2 linked regions of the Cellvibrio sp. PSBB006 genome follow. The protein of the gene in region 1 binds, or shares a complex with, the protein of each later gene. Links are inferred from orthologs where the notes say so. Each region holds a gene or a part of one and is shown on either strand. Other genes may lie near its edges.

Region 1 (7,966 bases):
GAAATCGGGCGCGAAGTGCAAGCATATTTCCTGCCGTTTGTGGATGATGAGCCGGAAGCATTTGATCGCGGTGAAGCCGATGTGCCCGCCATGCAATACGTCAATATGCGCATATCGCCGCAAGGGTTGCGCATTATTACGGAACCCAAAGACCCAGCTCATATAGACGCCTTGATGGCGGCGCTGGTGCGCAAATATGAAACCTATCCCGGCATGCGCGCCTTCGCCGCGCGCGGGTCCATCATCAGCAGTAACGATGGCGGGACTCGCAGTGTCAATCTCGATATTTCCGGCCCCGATTTGGCAAAGCTGTATGAAGTGGCGCAGCTTGCTTACAACCGGGCCGAAGAAATTTTTGACGAACCCAGTATTCAGTCGCAGCCATCCAGTCTGTCATTGGCGCAACCCTTGTTGGCGGTGCGACCAAACTGGCAGCGGGCTGCGGAGGTTGGGCTGAGTGCTGAAGATATCGGTTTTACCATCGCGGCATTGACTGACGGTGCTTACGTCAATGAATTTTTTCTCGACGACAGCAAGATCGATATGTACTTGTACAACCAGGACGGTCCCGGTGCGAGCGTAGAAACCTTATCGCGTATTCTTATTCACACGCCGGTTGGTAGTGTGTTGCCGCTGTCCGAATTGGTAACGGTTGAAGAAACCGTCGATACCAGTACGGTGCGTCGCGTTGATGGTCGACGCACAGTAACGTTAAACATTATTCCGCCGCGTTCCGTTGCACTGGAAACCGGTGTAGAACGCGTGCGTACCGATCTGGTTAAGCATCTGCGTGACACCGGGCAGGTGCCGCTGGGTGTGAGCATGAATATTTCCGGTGCAGCCGATCAGCTGGATGCAACGCGCGCTGCATTAAGCAGTAATTATTTGGTGGCATTAACCATTATTTATTTGTTGATGGTGGCCATCTTCAGTCATTGGGGTTATCCGGTACTGATTATGACCACCATTCCCTTGGGGGTTGCCGGCGGCATCGCTGGACTGGCTATTTTTAATCTCTTCGGCGCTTTGTTTGGCGTTGTGGGGCTGGGTGGTTTTCATCAACCCTTCGACATGATTTCCATGTTGGGTTTTTTAATCTTGATGGGTACGGTGGTTAATAATCCCATCCTGATTGTGGATCGTGCCATCAGTAATATGATGGAAGAAAACTTGTCGCCGGTAGAAGCGACACGCGAAGCGGTTGAGTCACGTTTGCGGCCGATTGCTATCTCAACAATTACCACCATTTGCGGTTTGGCTCCGCTGGTATTTTTGCCCGGTGCGGGCAGTGAGTTGTATCGCGGTGTCGGTGTCATTGTGATGTCCGGTATTATCGGTGCGGCACTGGTTACCTTAACCATGTTGCCGGCGCTCCTGGTTGCGGTGTTGGAGTGGCGTGCGAAACGCTCAAAAAAACACAGCGAAACGGCTACCGAAAAATAAACTTACGGTTTTGGCATCAGGGTTTTCCGTGCACGAATTTACTGTGTTTCGTCGAACAGACCCGCTGAGAGGCGAGTCATACTCTGAGGATGCAAATCAATTTCCGTTGAACGGATTTTATTAATGCATTACAGGAGAACAACGATGAATTACGAAACACGTGATACCTACGGCATGTACAAAAGTCATGACAACCAGGGTCCAGGTCCACGTTTGATGGGTGCGGACACCTTGATCGGAAACGATGTTTACAATCACAAGGATGAAGACCTTGGTGATATCAAGGAAATTATGTTGGATATGTCATCGGGACAAGTTGCCTATGCGGTGTTGTCCTTCGGTTCCTTCCTCGGTATGGGCGAAAAATTGTTTGCAGTACCCTGGAGTGCGTTAACGCTGGATACCATCAACAAGCGTTTTATCTTGAATGTTGAAAAAGATCGCCTGAAAAGTGCGCCGGGTTTTGATAAGGATGATTGGCCGGATATGGCGGACCGTTCATGGACGCAGGATATTCATGCCTACTATGGCACTCGCCCGCATTGATTGAATGTTAACGAAACGGAAGTTGGCAGATACAGCATGCGTTGAGCATGCTGTATCCTTGCAAAAATTCACTTCACATCATCTGCATTAATACAGGCAACGCTTAAACAAACCGATAGCCATTTGGTAACCCAGCAATTGTAATTCCGCATCATAACGCTCGCCTTCATCGCGCATAAAAGCGTGGACGCCGTTAAATTCATGCCAGGTAAAATTCACATTTTTTTCGACAAGGTTGCTGTAAACGCGCGCGCGACCTTCCGCCGGAATATGCGGGTCCTGTTTGCCCCAAATCATTTGCAGTTCGCCCCGGATTTCCCCGGTGCGTGTCAGGCTTTCATTGCCCGGTTGTGAGGGTGTCAGGCCGGAATGGATATCGGTTGCATAAAAACAGCTGGTAGCAGAAATGGCCGGATTGATAGCGGCGCGATAAGCCAGGCCGCCACCCAGACAAAACCCCATCGCACCAATCTTGCCCGAGCAATAGGCTTGGGTGCCCAGGTAGTCGATCATGGTTTGTGTATCAGTGTCATGGGCTTCCAGCGTCTTCGCCACCTTGTCGGCATTGCCTTTGTCGCGCCCGGCATCGTCATAACCCAACACAGTGCCGATAGGATTCAGTTCGTGAAAGACTTCGGGGACGAGAACCACAAAGCCGTGGCCGGCCATGATCTGCGCACTGCGCCGAATCGGTCCGGTCTGCTGGAAAATTTCGGAGTAGAGCAAAATGGCGGGGTATTTTTTCTCATCCGCACTGCCGTTGCTGACCGGCCGGTATACATAAACGCGCATGGTCCCCGTCGGCGTCTCCAGGTCCACCTGGTGGTTTTGAATTAACATGACATATCTCCCTCGGTGAGTGGTAAAAACCCGCGCGACAATAGGCTGAGGTGCGCTGGTTATCGGGTTGAAAAATGTGTTTCCAGTGTGTCCATCAATAACTGCACTTTGGTGATGCTTTCCTGATATTCCCGCTCTACATCAGAATCTGCTGTGATGCCGCCGCCGCCCCAGCAGTGGATTTGGCCTTGGCTGCATACCAGGCTGCGTATGGCGATGCTGGTGTCCATCTGCCCGTCGGCACCGATATAGCCGAGGCTGCCGCAATAGACTGAGCGGCGCACCGGCTCCAGTTCATCAATGATTTCCATGGCGCGGATCTTGGGTGCGCCGGTGATGCTGCCGCCGGGAAAGCAATCGCGCAAGACATCCAGTGCGCTGACATCAGGCTGCATGTGGGCCGTAATCGTACTGACCAGGTGGTGCACGTTGGCGAAGCTTTGCAAGCTGAATAGGGCAGGTACCTTGACCTGGGTGCAATGTTTGCTGAGGTCATTGCGCAACAAGTCCACGATCATCAGGTTTTCTGCTCGATCTTTCTCGCTCGCCAGCAGAGCGGCGGCATTGGCTTGGTCTGTTAACGAATCGGAGCCGCGGGCGATGGTGCCTTTGATTGGCTGGGTTTCCACTTGTCTGTTGCCATCGATGCGGATGAAGCGCTCGGGTGACAGGCTCAGGATGGCCCCGCCCGGCAATTCCATAAAACCGGAAAACGGCGAGGGCAGCACGGAACGCAAGGTTAGGTAGGCTATGAGCGGATCGCCCTCATAGGCGGCAGTGAAACGCTGGGCGAAATTTACCTGATAGCAATCGCCGGCACGGATGTAATCCTGAATACGCTCAACGGAAGTGGCGTATTTTTTTGCATTAACTTCTCGCTGGAATTTATTGATTTCAAAGGAAAATTTATAACTCTTAAGGTTTTGCATTAAGTCGTGAAACTCAATAATCCGGAGAATTTCATCGAGGTTGTTGGCCTCCGGCAGGCTGACCAGCCATGCCTGTTGCTGTTCGTGATCCTGCACAATGGCCCACAGGTAGATCCCGACAAACAGGTCCGGCAGTTCAATATCCTGAACAGCCTGGGTGGGGAGTTTTTCCAGCCGGCGTCCAAGATCGTAGCCAAAGTAGCCCAAAGCCCCGCCGCAGAAAGGGATACCCGGAAGTGGCAAGACCGGCGCAGGCAACTGTGCCTGGAGGAGCGCGAAGGGGTCATCCGTTGACTCACTGAAATGCCCGTCTGCCTGAACGATGCGGGTGATATCGCCAGTAGTCTCCAGATGCCGGATGGGTGCCGCACTGAGGATGTCATAACGCCCGTAACTACTTTGCGGGCGCCCGCTGTCCAGCCAGATCGGCATGGGCAAATGGCGCAGGGCGCGGTACCAGAGCGCGCTGTCAGCAAGATAAGGGATACGACGAAAAGCAGGTGAGGCTGGCATGGAGAAATCAGGACCTGAAAAAGGTGGCCATTCTAGCAGATACAACCAGCGGAGCTGATGGGAACCCTGAGCCTGCTCATGACGTATAAACACTTTTTTAGAAATCGTAGGTGATTTTGTGCGCAATCTCCTGCCTGGTTAGGATGTGTTTTCGTCGACTGGTACCACCCACGCAGCCTTTGATCGCTTTAAAATTATCGCCTCCTCGCGTAGCTAATTGATTTTCAGGAGTTGCATCCCATGCGCTTAGGCGATATCAGGCTGACAGTTAGTGGGATACTTCTGTTATTGACCGCTTGTTCACCCTCCCCAAATGATCAACCTCGTCCTGGACCCATTTCCAGCACGATGATGGATGTGACCGAGGCGGAGTTGCTGGAGCAAGGCTGGCGTCGCGGCACTCTGGAAATCCGGGTTATGGTGGAGCAGGGTGGAACTCTGCGCGAAGAGACGACCGCTGGCGGCGGCACCGAAACCTCGATAGCGTGGTCGTTTAACCTGAGTGCACAGCGTCTGCTGGAGGTGCTCGTAGCGCCGGATTTATCTCAACTTATCCCGGCAACCACGTCGGACAATGACCGCCGTACTGCCTTCAATCGTTCACCGGTTTATATGAAACCACTGGTTGCCCAGCCAATACCGCGCGGACAGGCCAGCTACAGCAAACAGCTCTCTATCGATTCACCTGGCTCGGATAACTACAGCCATTTGCAGGAAACAACTCAAGGGCAGGGGGACATCCAGAGTCTGCGTATTGCCAATCTGCGCCCCTCATTTTATGGGCAGGGATATGAATTTGAACTCCTGCTCAGCTACAACATGCTGATGAACAGCACCAAGGTCGCGCAACCGGTAAACGGTGCGGCGACACATGTGGAGGAAGAATTGCCGGTAGAGGAGAGTCTGGTCATGCACCTCTTTCCGGCGCCGGACCTGCATGTACTTGAGTCCTATCCTTTTGCTTTACCCACCTCATCCCCCAGCGATACAAGCTCGCCCAGAGACGTGGCGATGGATACCTTTCGAGCGCTGCAAGATGCGGCAGCGGGCGTCACCCTGATCGGTGAGTTACGTCCCGGATTGCAGTGGGCGGGGGAAAAAGACCGGTTAACCTTATCCTATTCTCTCAGCGGAAATTCCCAGCCACCCTTGTTTGGTGATATCACCGGATTGGCTACGCGCATTGAACCTAACCGCGTTGAGGTTGATGTGATTATCAAGGCTTTATGAATTGCTTCGTAATACGTTTGTCATGAGGGTTTTTGTTTCGAAAGCGCATAGATACCTCCCTGTAGCTCCCTCAAGTCGTCCGTGACTTGAGGGTTTCGAAACAAAAACCCTCATGACAAACTCCCTGTGTGCCAGCTTCAGCTCACTAGTTCATAGCTGCCTATCAACACTCTTTTGTTCTTCTCTCATTGTTTCAACTATCCTTAAATCGATTTCGTTATAAAACCTCCGATTCAATTTACCAAATAGTCATCAATGCCCTTAATCAACGCCTTACTAAAACATTGGCTGCGTTTGCAGTGCCAGATGGTTGCGACAACGTCAGCGGGCGTGTTGATCAGTCAGGATGACGCCGGTAGCGATCATCGGGTTGTGCGTTGGCCGGAGCAGGAGTCGGTGCAGCCGGCATTGTTGGCGCTGGCCAGCCAGGTCATCGCGAAGCAGCGTTTACAGTTGCAGCCGGACGGTGAGGCATTGCTGCTGGGGCAGCCGGTTGTTGTCGATGGCGCGTTCTGGGGGGCGGTGGTGCTGCGCATTGGCAAGCGCGAAAAGCTTGATCTGCAGGCCACGCTCAAATTGTTGCAGTGGGGTATGACCTGGTTGCAGTTTCTGTTGTTTCAACAAGGCAGTGAACAACGCGATTCGTCAACTGCCGGGCAGGAGCATCTGGAATTATTGGCTGGCGTGCTGCGCGAACCGTCATTGGAAGAAGCCGCCATCACCCTGGTAAACCGCCTGGCAACACGTCAACAGGGTGAGCGCGTCAGTCTGGGGTTGTGTGACAAACGCGGCGTGGAGTTGATGGCTGTGTCTTTTTCGGCCAACTTCGATCGGCGTACCCAGGTCATGCAAGCGTTAACGGCGGCGATGCAGGAGGCGGTGGAGCAACGACAGGATATCCACGTCACCGCGCAGGAGGAGGCCGCCGACCATCCGGCTCAGCTGTTGCGCTGTCATCGGGCGTTGCAACAATCCAATCCGGCGGTAGAGATTCATACCTTTTTGTTGCGTCATAAACAGCAGGTTATCGGTGCCTTGTTGATGGAGGTTCCGACTGCTGCACCCTTGAGTGCCACCGACCAGCAGTGGATTGAGCAGCTGTTGTCTCTGGTGGCGCCGTTGCTGTATTTCAGGAAATCTGCATCCATCAGCAGCATGCAAGCCGTGCGTGCCGGGGCTACCGGTTTTCTGCAACGCTGGTTCGGGCCGCAGCATCTCAAAGGCAAGCTGGTCAGCGGCGGACTCTTTGTCTTTCTGTTGGTGCTTTTGATTCCGGCGGATTACCGCGTGCACAGCGATGCGGTGGTAGAAAATATTGACCAGCACGTACTGGTCGCACCGCAAGACGGTTATCTGGGGCTTATCAATGCGCGCCCCGGCGAGCGGGTAACGAAGCAGCAGTTATTGGCGGAATTGAATGATGCGGAGTTGACCCTGGAGCGGCGCAAGCTCGCCAGCCAATTGCAGCAATATCGCCAGGAGTATGACAACGCATTGGCCACCGCTAATCGTTCCCAGGCCGCTATTGCCGCCGCTCAGGTGGAGCAGGCGAGCGTGCAACTGCGTTTGATCGAGCAACAACTGGCCCAGACCAAACTGACGGCTCCCATCGACGGGACGATTGTCTCGGACGATATTCGACAGTCCCTCGGCGCCCCCGTAAAGCAGGGCGAGGTGTTATTTGAAATTGCGGCGGATGCCGGTTATCTCGTGCAACTGTATGTGGATGAGCGGGATATCACCGCCATCGCGCCGGGACAGACCGGCAACCTGAAACTCACCAGCCTGCCCGGCGACACACTCACCTTCACCGTTACCCATGTCACACCGGTGAGCGAGGTGCGCGACGGGCGTAATTATTTTCGGGTAGAAGCCTCACTGGATGGCGAAAACTTATCTGTGCGACCGGGGATGACCGGCTCCGGCCGTATTCTCGCGGGGCGTCACTTGTTGGGATGGATCTGGTTTCACGATATCTGGCACTGGCTCAGATTAACCCTGTGGTTCTGATGTCATGAGCGAATCCCTGTTGTGGCAACGGCTGGAACACCTGCGACCCTCCTTGCCGCGTCATATCGACATCCAGCGTCGCCATTACGGCGATGAACTCTGGTATGTATTGCACGATAAAAGCACCGGCCGTTTTCACCGTCTCAGTCCTTCCGCCTATGGGTTGATCGCCCTGATGGATGGCCGGCGCAGCCTGCATCAGATTTTGCAGACCGCATCCCGGCCCGACCGCTGTGAATCACCCGATGAATTACCGACACGCGCAGAGTTAATTGAACTGCTGCAATACCTGCACGTCGCGGATCTGTTGATTTGCGATATTCCGCCCAATACCCGCGAGCTCTTTGCCCGACGACAACAAAAGTCCCGCCAGACCTGGATGCGTTTGCTGCTCAATCCATTGACCTGGCGCTTTCCCTTGGGCAATCCCGATAAATTCCTCACCCGTTTGTTGC
Region 2 (7,931 bases), 4.1 Mb from region 1 along the record:
CTGGGCTATATGCAAGGTTCCGCTGCCACCAAAAGTCTGCTGACCCCCGAGCGCCAACGGGATGCACAAGGCCTCGTGACCAGCGAGATAGGTATAAAGATGTTGAGCGCCGGACGCATTGATGCGCTGATTATTTCGGAGGCATCCGTTAAGCGTATTCAGGCAGAAATGAAACTACCCAAGCCGATCTACCACGCCGGCACCCTGTTTCGTCAATCCGCTTATGTACACTTACACCCGCGTCATCGCCAGCTGGTACCGGCGCTGACACGGGAATTACGGCTGCGAATTCCTGAGGGCGGTATCAGCCTGGAGTAAGTGCGGCCAGACGGCTGCATTAATCTGGCGAACGGATTTCATAACTGTGGGTAATCTCAACGCCGCCCGCTTCCAGCATGATGGACGCGGAACAGTATTTGGTCGCCGACAGCTCCACTGCCCGTTTGACTTGCGGCTCTTTCAAATCCTTGCCGGTCACAATGAATTGCATATGGATTTTGGTAAAGGGTGACGGAACACCTTCCGCACGCTCCGCCTCCAGCTCTACACGACAATCGGTGACGGCCTGGCGTGCCTTGGTCAGAATACTCATCACATCAAATGACGAACAACCGCCCAGCCCCAAGAGCAACATCTCCATCGGACGTACGCCCAGATTGCGTCCGCCGTGATCCGGCGGACCATCCATCACAACTGAATGGCCACTGCCTGATTCGCCAATAAATTGCGCCCCATCTACCCATTTCACTGTTGCATGCATATTCCAACCCTTTACTGATTCTGGCTTTTTCCAGCCGGCAAGGTTATCACAGCAGCCGGTGATAAAGCCCCTGTGTCACAAAAATCAACACTAACGGCGCTGAGTTAAACTTTCTATAGACAACGAAGGACTCTAGGCTTATAACTGCATCACAAAGTTTAGAGTCCGGCTCCGCATCGACTGGTACGCATTTTCGTTTCTGGTCATAATGCGCGCCATATCAACCTGATAAATCCTATAAAGCAAACTAGGAGCCCACCTTGGTCGCTGTCTCATTAACGCCGCACATTAAGAATGTGGATGAGTTTTTAAGCCATTGTCACCGTCGCCGTTATCCCGCCAAGAGCACTATCATTTACGCGGGCGACAAAAGCGATTCGCTTTACTACATCGTCAAAGGTTCAGTCACTGTACTGATTGAGGATGATGAAGGCCGCGAGATGATCGTAGCCTACCTCAACGATGGCGACTTCTTCGGCGAGATGGGCTTATTCGATGAAAAAGATTCACGTAGCGCCTGGGTTCGCGCCAAGTCGGAATGTGAAGTAGCTGAAATCAGCTACGCCAAGTTTCAGGAAATCTCTGAAGACCACCCCGAATTCCTCTTCGCCCTCGGCAGCCAGATGGCCCGCCGCCTGCGCGCCACCACTCGCAAAGTGGGCGACCTCGCCTTCCTTGATGTGACCGGTCGCGTCGCACGTACCTTGCTGGATTTGTGTAAAGAGCCGGATGCGATGACTCACCCGGATGGTATGCAGATCAAGATTACCCGCCAGGAGATCGGCCGTATTGTGGGTTGTTCTCGCGAGATGGTTGGTCGTGTACTTAAAACTCTGGAGGATCAGGGATTGGTGCTGGTGAAAGGTAAGACTATGGTGGTTTACGGGACGCGCTAAAGATTTTTACAACCGGAAATACTCGCACAATGCGAGTTTGGCGTTAGGCCTGTTGTTTCGAAACCTTCAAGTCAAGGACGACTTGAAGGAGCTACAGGGATGTATTCATGCGTTTTCGAAACAACAGGCCTAATGACAAACGGATTCCGAAGTGCCCTAACGCCAAACTTGTATTGCGGTAAGCGGTAAGGTCATCAGGTAAATTAAAAAGCCAGCTTTTAGCTGGCTTTTTCGTTATTTAGCTAAAGAAAGTTCTCAGCGCTGCGCCGGGGTCATCGGCACGCATAAAGGCTTCGCCTACCAAAAATGCATTCACGTTTTTATCGCGCATAGCTTTTACGTCGGCAGGTGACAGGATGCCGCTTTCTGTTACAACGATGCGTTCCGGGCCGATCTGGTCGAGCAGATCAAAGGTGGTTTGCAGGGTGACATCGAAGGTGTGGAGGTTGCGGTTGTTGATGCCGATCAGCTTGTTCGGTAAGCCAAGCGCAATTTCAAGCTCAGCGGCGTCGTGGACTTCCACCAACACATCCAGCCCCAACTCCATCGCCAGGGTATTCAGATCCGCCAGTTTCTGCGGCTCCAAGGCCGATACGATCAGTAGTACACAGTCTGCGCCAATGGCGCGCGCTTCGTAGATCTGGTATTCGTCCACCAGGAAATCTTTGCGGATCACCGGTAGGTCGGTAGCAGCGCGGGCTTCTTGCAAATAAAGGTCAGCACCCTGGAAAAAATCCACGTCGGTTAATACTGATAAACAGGCGGCTCCGCCCCGTTCGTAGCTGCGCGCCAATTCCGCTGGAACAAAGTGTTCACGGATGACGCCTTTGCTGGGGGAGGCTTTTTTAATCTCGGCGATGACGCCGGATTGACCTGCTGCAATTTTGTCTGCAATTGCCTGTACGAAGCCGCGCACCGGTTGTTGGTGTACCAGGCTCTGCTTGAGGTCAGCGAGAGAAACGGTCTTTTTACGCTCGGCAATTTCTTCCCATTTGCGGGCAATGATCTTGCGCAGTACGGTGGGTGTCTGTGTCACGCGATTCCAGTCCTCTTTGCGAACTTGGATTAACCGTTCGCGTCAGGGTTCTTCGGTCAACCGAAAAACTTATTCAAGATATTGAGTGAAGGCAGCGAGTTCGCGAATCTTCTCGCCAGCCAAACTGCTGCCGATAGCGTCTCGCGCCATCTCCACACCATCAGCCAGGTTCGTGGCGACACCACTCACATAAATCGCGGCGCCGGCATTCAGGGTGATGATGTCGGCGGCTTTTTCGGCGTACTGGCCGCGTCGATTGCCTAGCGCATCTTTGATTAACAACAGCGAATCTTCCGCGTTTTGCACGCTCAGGCCAATCAAACTTTTGCTTTGCACGCCGAAATCTTCCGGCTTGATGGTGTATTCGATGATCTCACCATTTTTCAGTTCCGCCACCTGGGTTTCGCTGGCCAGGCTGATTTCATCCAGCCCGTCTTTGGCATGTACCACCATCACATGTTCGCTACCCAGACGCGCCAATACTTCGGCCATGGGTTTGCACAGCTCGCCATTGAACACACCGATAACCTGGCGTTTAACATTGGCCGGGTTGGTCATGGGACCGAGCATATTGAAGATGGTGCGCAGGCCCAATTCACGACGAGGGCCGATGGCATAGCGCATGGCACTGTGATGCGCCGGCGCGAACATAAAACCAACACCAATTTCTTTTACGCAACGGGCCACCTGCTCCGGCGTAATATCAAGTTTGATGCCCGCCGCTTCCAAAACATCGGCGCTACCGGCAGCACTGGAAACGCCACGATTACCGTGCTTGGCCACCCGACCACCCGCGGCTGCCACCACAAACGCGCTGGCAGTGGAGATGTTAAACAGGTTGGCACCGTCACCGCCGGTACCGCAGGTGTCCACGAGATATTCCGCTTCGATGTTTACCTGGGTCGCCAGTTCGCGCATGACCATAGCGGCCCCGGTAATTTCGTCCAGGGTTTCTCCTTTCATGCGCAAGGCAACGAGAAACCCACCAATCTGTGCCGGCGTCGCGACGCCGGTCATCACTTCGCGCATCACCATGGTCATCTCTTCGGTCGAGAGATCAATGTGCGCGACTAATTTATTCAGAGCTTGTTTTATGTCCATTGCCATCCACCTTGTTGTTACCATTCACGGTTTTGTGTGTGGGAAAAGCTTGTCAGCGACAGAGTAAATTTACTTCAACAACCGCGCAATCGCACCGTCCCTGACAGCCCGACTGCGCGTCGGTTATACGCCATTCAAAAAGTTGCGCAGCAATTCGTGGCCCTGTTCAGTCAGGATAGATTCAGGGTGAAATTGTACGCCTTCTACAGCCAGGGTTTTGTGGCGCACCCCCATGATCTCCGCCATGTTGCCATCGGCATCCTGGGTCCAGGCAGTAATCTCCAAACAATCCGGCAGGCTTTCTTTTTCGATTACCAGCGAATGGTAACGCGTGGCCTGCAAGGGGTTTTTTAACCCGGTAAATACACCTTTATCGGCGTGATACACCGGTGAAGTTTTGCCGTGCATGACGTGAGGAGCGCGAATGACCTTGCCACCAAATGCCTGGCCGATACTTTGATGGCCGAGACAAATGCCGAGCAAGGGAATCTTGCCAGCGTAAGTCTTGATGGTTTCCACCGAAATACCCGCCTCATTGGGCGTACAGGGGCCGGGTGAAATCACGATCTTTTCCGGCGCCAGACGCGCGATGTCCTCCACGGTAATTTCATCGTTGCGCACGACTTCCACATCCGCTTTCAGCTCGCCCAGGTACTGCACCACGTTATAGGTAAAGGAGTCGTAGTTGTCGATCATCAGTATCATGATTATTCCCCCACCATGTCGACGGCTTTGAAGATGGCGCGCGCTTTGTTCATGGTTTCTTTCCACTCCAGCGCTGGTATTGAATCGGCCACGACACCGGCGCCGGCCTGCACATAAAGTTTGCCGTCTTTGATAACTGCCGTACGAATTGCAATGGCGGTATCCATATTGCCGTTCCAGGCGATATAACCCACCGCGCCGCCATAGATACCGCGCTTTTCACTTTCCAGTTCGTCGATGATTTCCATCGCGCGAATCTTGGGCGCACCGGAGAGCGTCCCCGCCGGCAGGGCTGCGCGCAGTACATCCATCGCGCGCAATTCAGGTTTGATCTTGCCGGTGACGTTCGAGGTAATGTGCATTACGTGGGAATAGCGCTCGACCACCATCTTATCGGTGAGCTTTACGCTGCCCACTTCAGCCACGCGACCGACATCGTTGCGGCCAAGGTCGATCAACATCAAATGCTCGGCAATTTCTTTCGGATCGGCCACCAGTTCCGCTTCCAGGGCTTTGTCTTCTTCCGGCGTATGGCCGCGACGACGGGTACCGGCGATAGGCCGCACCGTTACGTCACCGTCTTCCAGACGCGCCAGAATTTCCGGGCTGGAACCCACTACATGGTGATCGCCCAAATCCAGGAAATACATGTAAGGCGATGGATTTAAATTGCGCAGTGCGCGATACAAATTCAGCGGTTCCGCCGTGAAATCGATAGATAAACGCTGGGAGATAACCACCTGCATGGTATCGCCGGCCAGCACGTAATCCTTGATGCGATTGACCGCGTCCTGAAACGGTTGCTCACCGTAATGCGAGCGGAATTTCTGTTCACTGGCGCCGTTCATACCGAGTGTTAAATCCGGCGTTGACGGCACAGGACCGCGCAAGCGCGCTTCCAATTCATCCAGACGTTGCGTCGCGATCTGGTAGGCGTTGTCGATCTCCGGATTGGCATGAATGACAAAAATCAATTTACCGGCGAGGTTATCGAAAACCAGTACCTCATCGGACACCGTCAATAAAATATCCGGTGTGCCGATGATATCTTTAGGCTCGCTGGCTTTCAGGTGCGGCTCAACATAACGCACACAATCGTAAGCGAAGTAACCCACCAGGCCACCGGTAAAACGCGGCAGACCCGGCAACTCCGGCGCGCGATAGCGCTGCTTGAATGCTTCAACAAATTCCAGAGCGTCGGCCTGGGTAGTTTCCTCAACCACGACACCATCGCGCTCGATACGAATATGTTCACCGAAGGCTTTTAATACCGTGCGGGCCGGTAGGCCGATCATGGAATAACGACCCCATTTTTCGCCGCCCTGCACGGATTCAAACAGATAGGAATAAGGCCCGCGGGCCAATTTCAGATAGGAAGATAAAGGAGTATCAAGGTCAGCCAGCACTTCGCGCATCACCGGAATGCGGTTATAGCCTTGCGCGGCCAACTCAGCAAATTGTTCAGGAGTCATGGATTTACCTTTCGGGTTCGCCCGCAAGAGGTGGGCGAATCACGCTATTTTTATCGGGTAATTCATCTGCGCCTGACGCGGCATGAAAGATGTCGGACAACAGATGAGGTGAAGACAACCCGGCTGCTGACAGACTGCGAGGCTAGATAATAAGTGCTAGCTAGACAGACTGCGCGCGGGCAGAAATGGACTAGCGACGCCATCGGGCGACGAGGGCGGCACGCTCTTGCAGATGTAAGCCTGAAAGTTTCACAGGGCTTCTCCTTATGGACTGGCGGCCAGTTTACTCAAATAAAACCAGACTGCCTATCCCCAATATTTCACAATTTAACCGGTTACTTAATATAACCCCGCCGACTGCAACCGGTTCAACCCTTATTGGCCAATGCCAGTTCCGCACGCATGGCCGCAATGGTCGCGGCGTAATCGTCGGTATTAAAAATGGCCGAGCCGGATACAAAAGTATCGGCCCCGGCGGCGGCCAGCGCACGGATGTTTTCGGTAGATACACCGCCGTCGACTTCGAGGCGAATGTTATAGCCGCTGGCATCGATCAGCGCACGCGCTTCGCGCACCTTATCCAGCACATAAGGAATAAACTGCTGTCCACCAAAACCGGGGTTAACGGACATCAACAGCAGCATGTCCATCTTTTCCATCACGTATTTGATTTCGTCCAGCGAACTGGCCGGGTTAAGCACCAAACCAGCGAAACAACCGCGATCCTTGATCAACTGCAGCGAGCGATCCACATGGCGTGAGGCTTCAGGATGAAAGGTAATAAAAGTCGCGCCGGCGTCAGCGAACTGACCAATCAGGTCATCCACCGGCTCCACCATCAGGTGCACATCAATCGGTGCGGTTACGCCGTATTTCCGCAGCGCTTTGCACACCATAGGACCGATGGTGAGGTTGGGGACGTAATGATTGTCCATCACATCAAAGTGGATCATGTCAGCGCCAGCGGCCAACACAGCATCCACCTCTTCACCGAGGCGCGCGAAATCGGCGGAAAGAATGGAAGGCGCAATTCTGAAGTCCGCCTGGCGTGAATCCTTAAAGTTCTGCATAAATCACCCGATGACTGTTATGACAACGACTAAAATGTCCGCATTGTACTGAAAAAAACCATACTGGCAGCAGATTGCGCCCTAATGAATCACTATCCACTCGAAAAACCGGGACTATGAACTGTCTTTTGACTCGCCTCATCCATCGGGATTCACTCCGGCCGCACTGCTGGCTTTTTGTTGCCTGGTTGCTAATGTCCGCGCATGGCGTTTTGCACGCCCAGACCGCGGCACCGGCAGAAAATGCCCCGAACCCGGCGCCAGAAACGGCGGTTCCTGAGCCAGCACCCGAGCCGGAACCTGCACCCAGCGTGTCGCGCGAGGAGCGCTACAACCAATTGCTGGCAGAAGCCAAGCCGGATGAAGTGCGTTGGCTGGAAACGCCGGATGAAAAAATTCTTGCGCTGTTTCGCCCGACGGAAGCACGGACAACCAAGGGCGCCGTATTGATTCTCCATGCAGCCGAAGTTCCCCCTGGCTGGCCGCCCTCGTTTGAAAACCTGCGGCGTTATTTGCCGCGTTACGGTTGGGTCACCCTTGCCGTCGCCTTGCCCTCACAGCAACCATCAGCTGTTCCCGAACGGGAAATACCCCCGCCTGCCCAGGAAGAACAAACGGATCAACAGGAGGCGGCCGATGAAGCGACACCTGCTGAAGAGAAGCCAGCCGCTGAACCTCCCGAGCCCAAACCACAACCATCTCGCACCGAGATCATAGCGCGTCGCGTCGGTGCAGCAGCGGCCTTCCTGCGCGAACAAGGCCAGGAAAACATTCTGGTATTGGTGGATAACAGCAGTGTGGTCGACAGCATGGCTGCCCTGCAGCCGTCTGCCAGTAATACACCCCAGGCGTTGATACTGGTGAATCTGCAAACCCAGGAGCCGCTGACTC

The links.
Region 2: the proteins of pabB (region 1) and CBR65_RS19880 are in contact, whole or in part, in a solved structure (PDB 8RP0), measured with the Escherichia coli proteins. The link is inferred for Cellvibrio sp. PSBB006 from one-to-one orthologs.

The regions. Positions count from the first base shown.
Region 1 is NZ_CP021382.1:660,006-667,971, forward strand. What follows is about bases 2,081-4,915. They hold pabB (aminodeoxychorismate synthase component I), read right to left. Parts: upstream 4,272-4,915; coding sequence 2,889-4,271; downstream 2,081-2,888. Other genes in these bases: CBR65_RS03050 (dienelactone hydrolase family protein), read right to left, coding at 2,081-2,829; CBR65_RS03060 (hypothetical protein), read left to right, coding at 4,620-4,915. Outside these bases: CBR65_RS03040 (efflux RND transporter permease subunit), read left to right, coding at 1-1,443; CBR65_RS03045 (PRC-barrel domain-containing protein), read left to right, coding at 1,588-1,989; more of CBR65_RS03050, read right to left, coding at 2,077-2,080; more of CBR65_RS03060, read left to right, coding at 4,916-5,501; CBR65_RS03065 (efflux RND transporter periplasmic adaptor subunit), read left to right, coding at 5,757-7,511; CBR65_RS03070 (biotin/lipoyl-binding protein), read left to right, coding at 7,516-7,966. UniProt on the Escherichia coli protein: Part of a heterodimeric complex that catalyzes the two-step biosynthesis of 4-amino-4-deoxychorismate (ADC), a precursor of p-aminobenzoate (PABA) and tetrahydrofolate.
Region 2 is NZ_CP021382.1:4,779,776-4,787,706, reverse strand. Bases 2,708-5,507 are described here. They hold CBR65_RS19880 (aminodeoxychorismate/anthranilate synthase component II), read right to left. Parts: upstream 4,499-5,507; coding sequence 3,917-4,498; downstream 2,708-3,916. Other genes in these bases: trpE (anthranilate synthase component I), read right to left, coding at 4,501-5,507; trpD (anthranilate phosphoribosyltransferase), read right to left, coding at 2,762-3,793. Outside these bases: CBR65_RS19905 (hypothetical protein), read left to right, coding at 1-318; CBR65_RS19900 (OsmC family protein), read right to left, coding at 338-760; cAMP-activated global transcriptional regulator CRP, read left to right, coding at 1,021-1,656; indole-3-glycerol phosphate synthase TrpC, read right to left, coding at 1,895-2,692; more of trpE, read right to left, coding at 5,508-5,970; rpe (ribulose-phosphate 3-epimerase), read right to left, coding at 6,339-7,040; CBR65_RS19865 (DUF3530 family protein), read left to right, coding at 7,235-7,931. UniProt on the Escherichia coli protein: Part of a heterodimeric complex that catalyzes the two-step biosynthesis of 4-amino-4-deoxychorismate (ADC), a precursor of p-aminobenzoate (PABA) and tetrahydrofolate.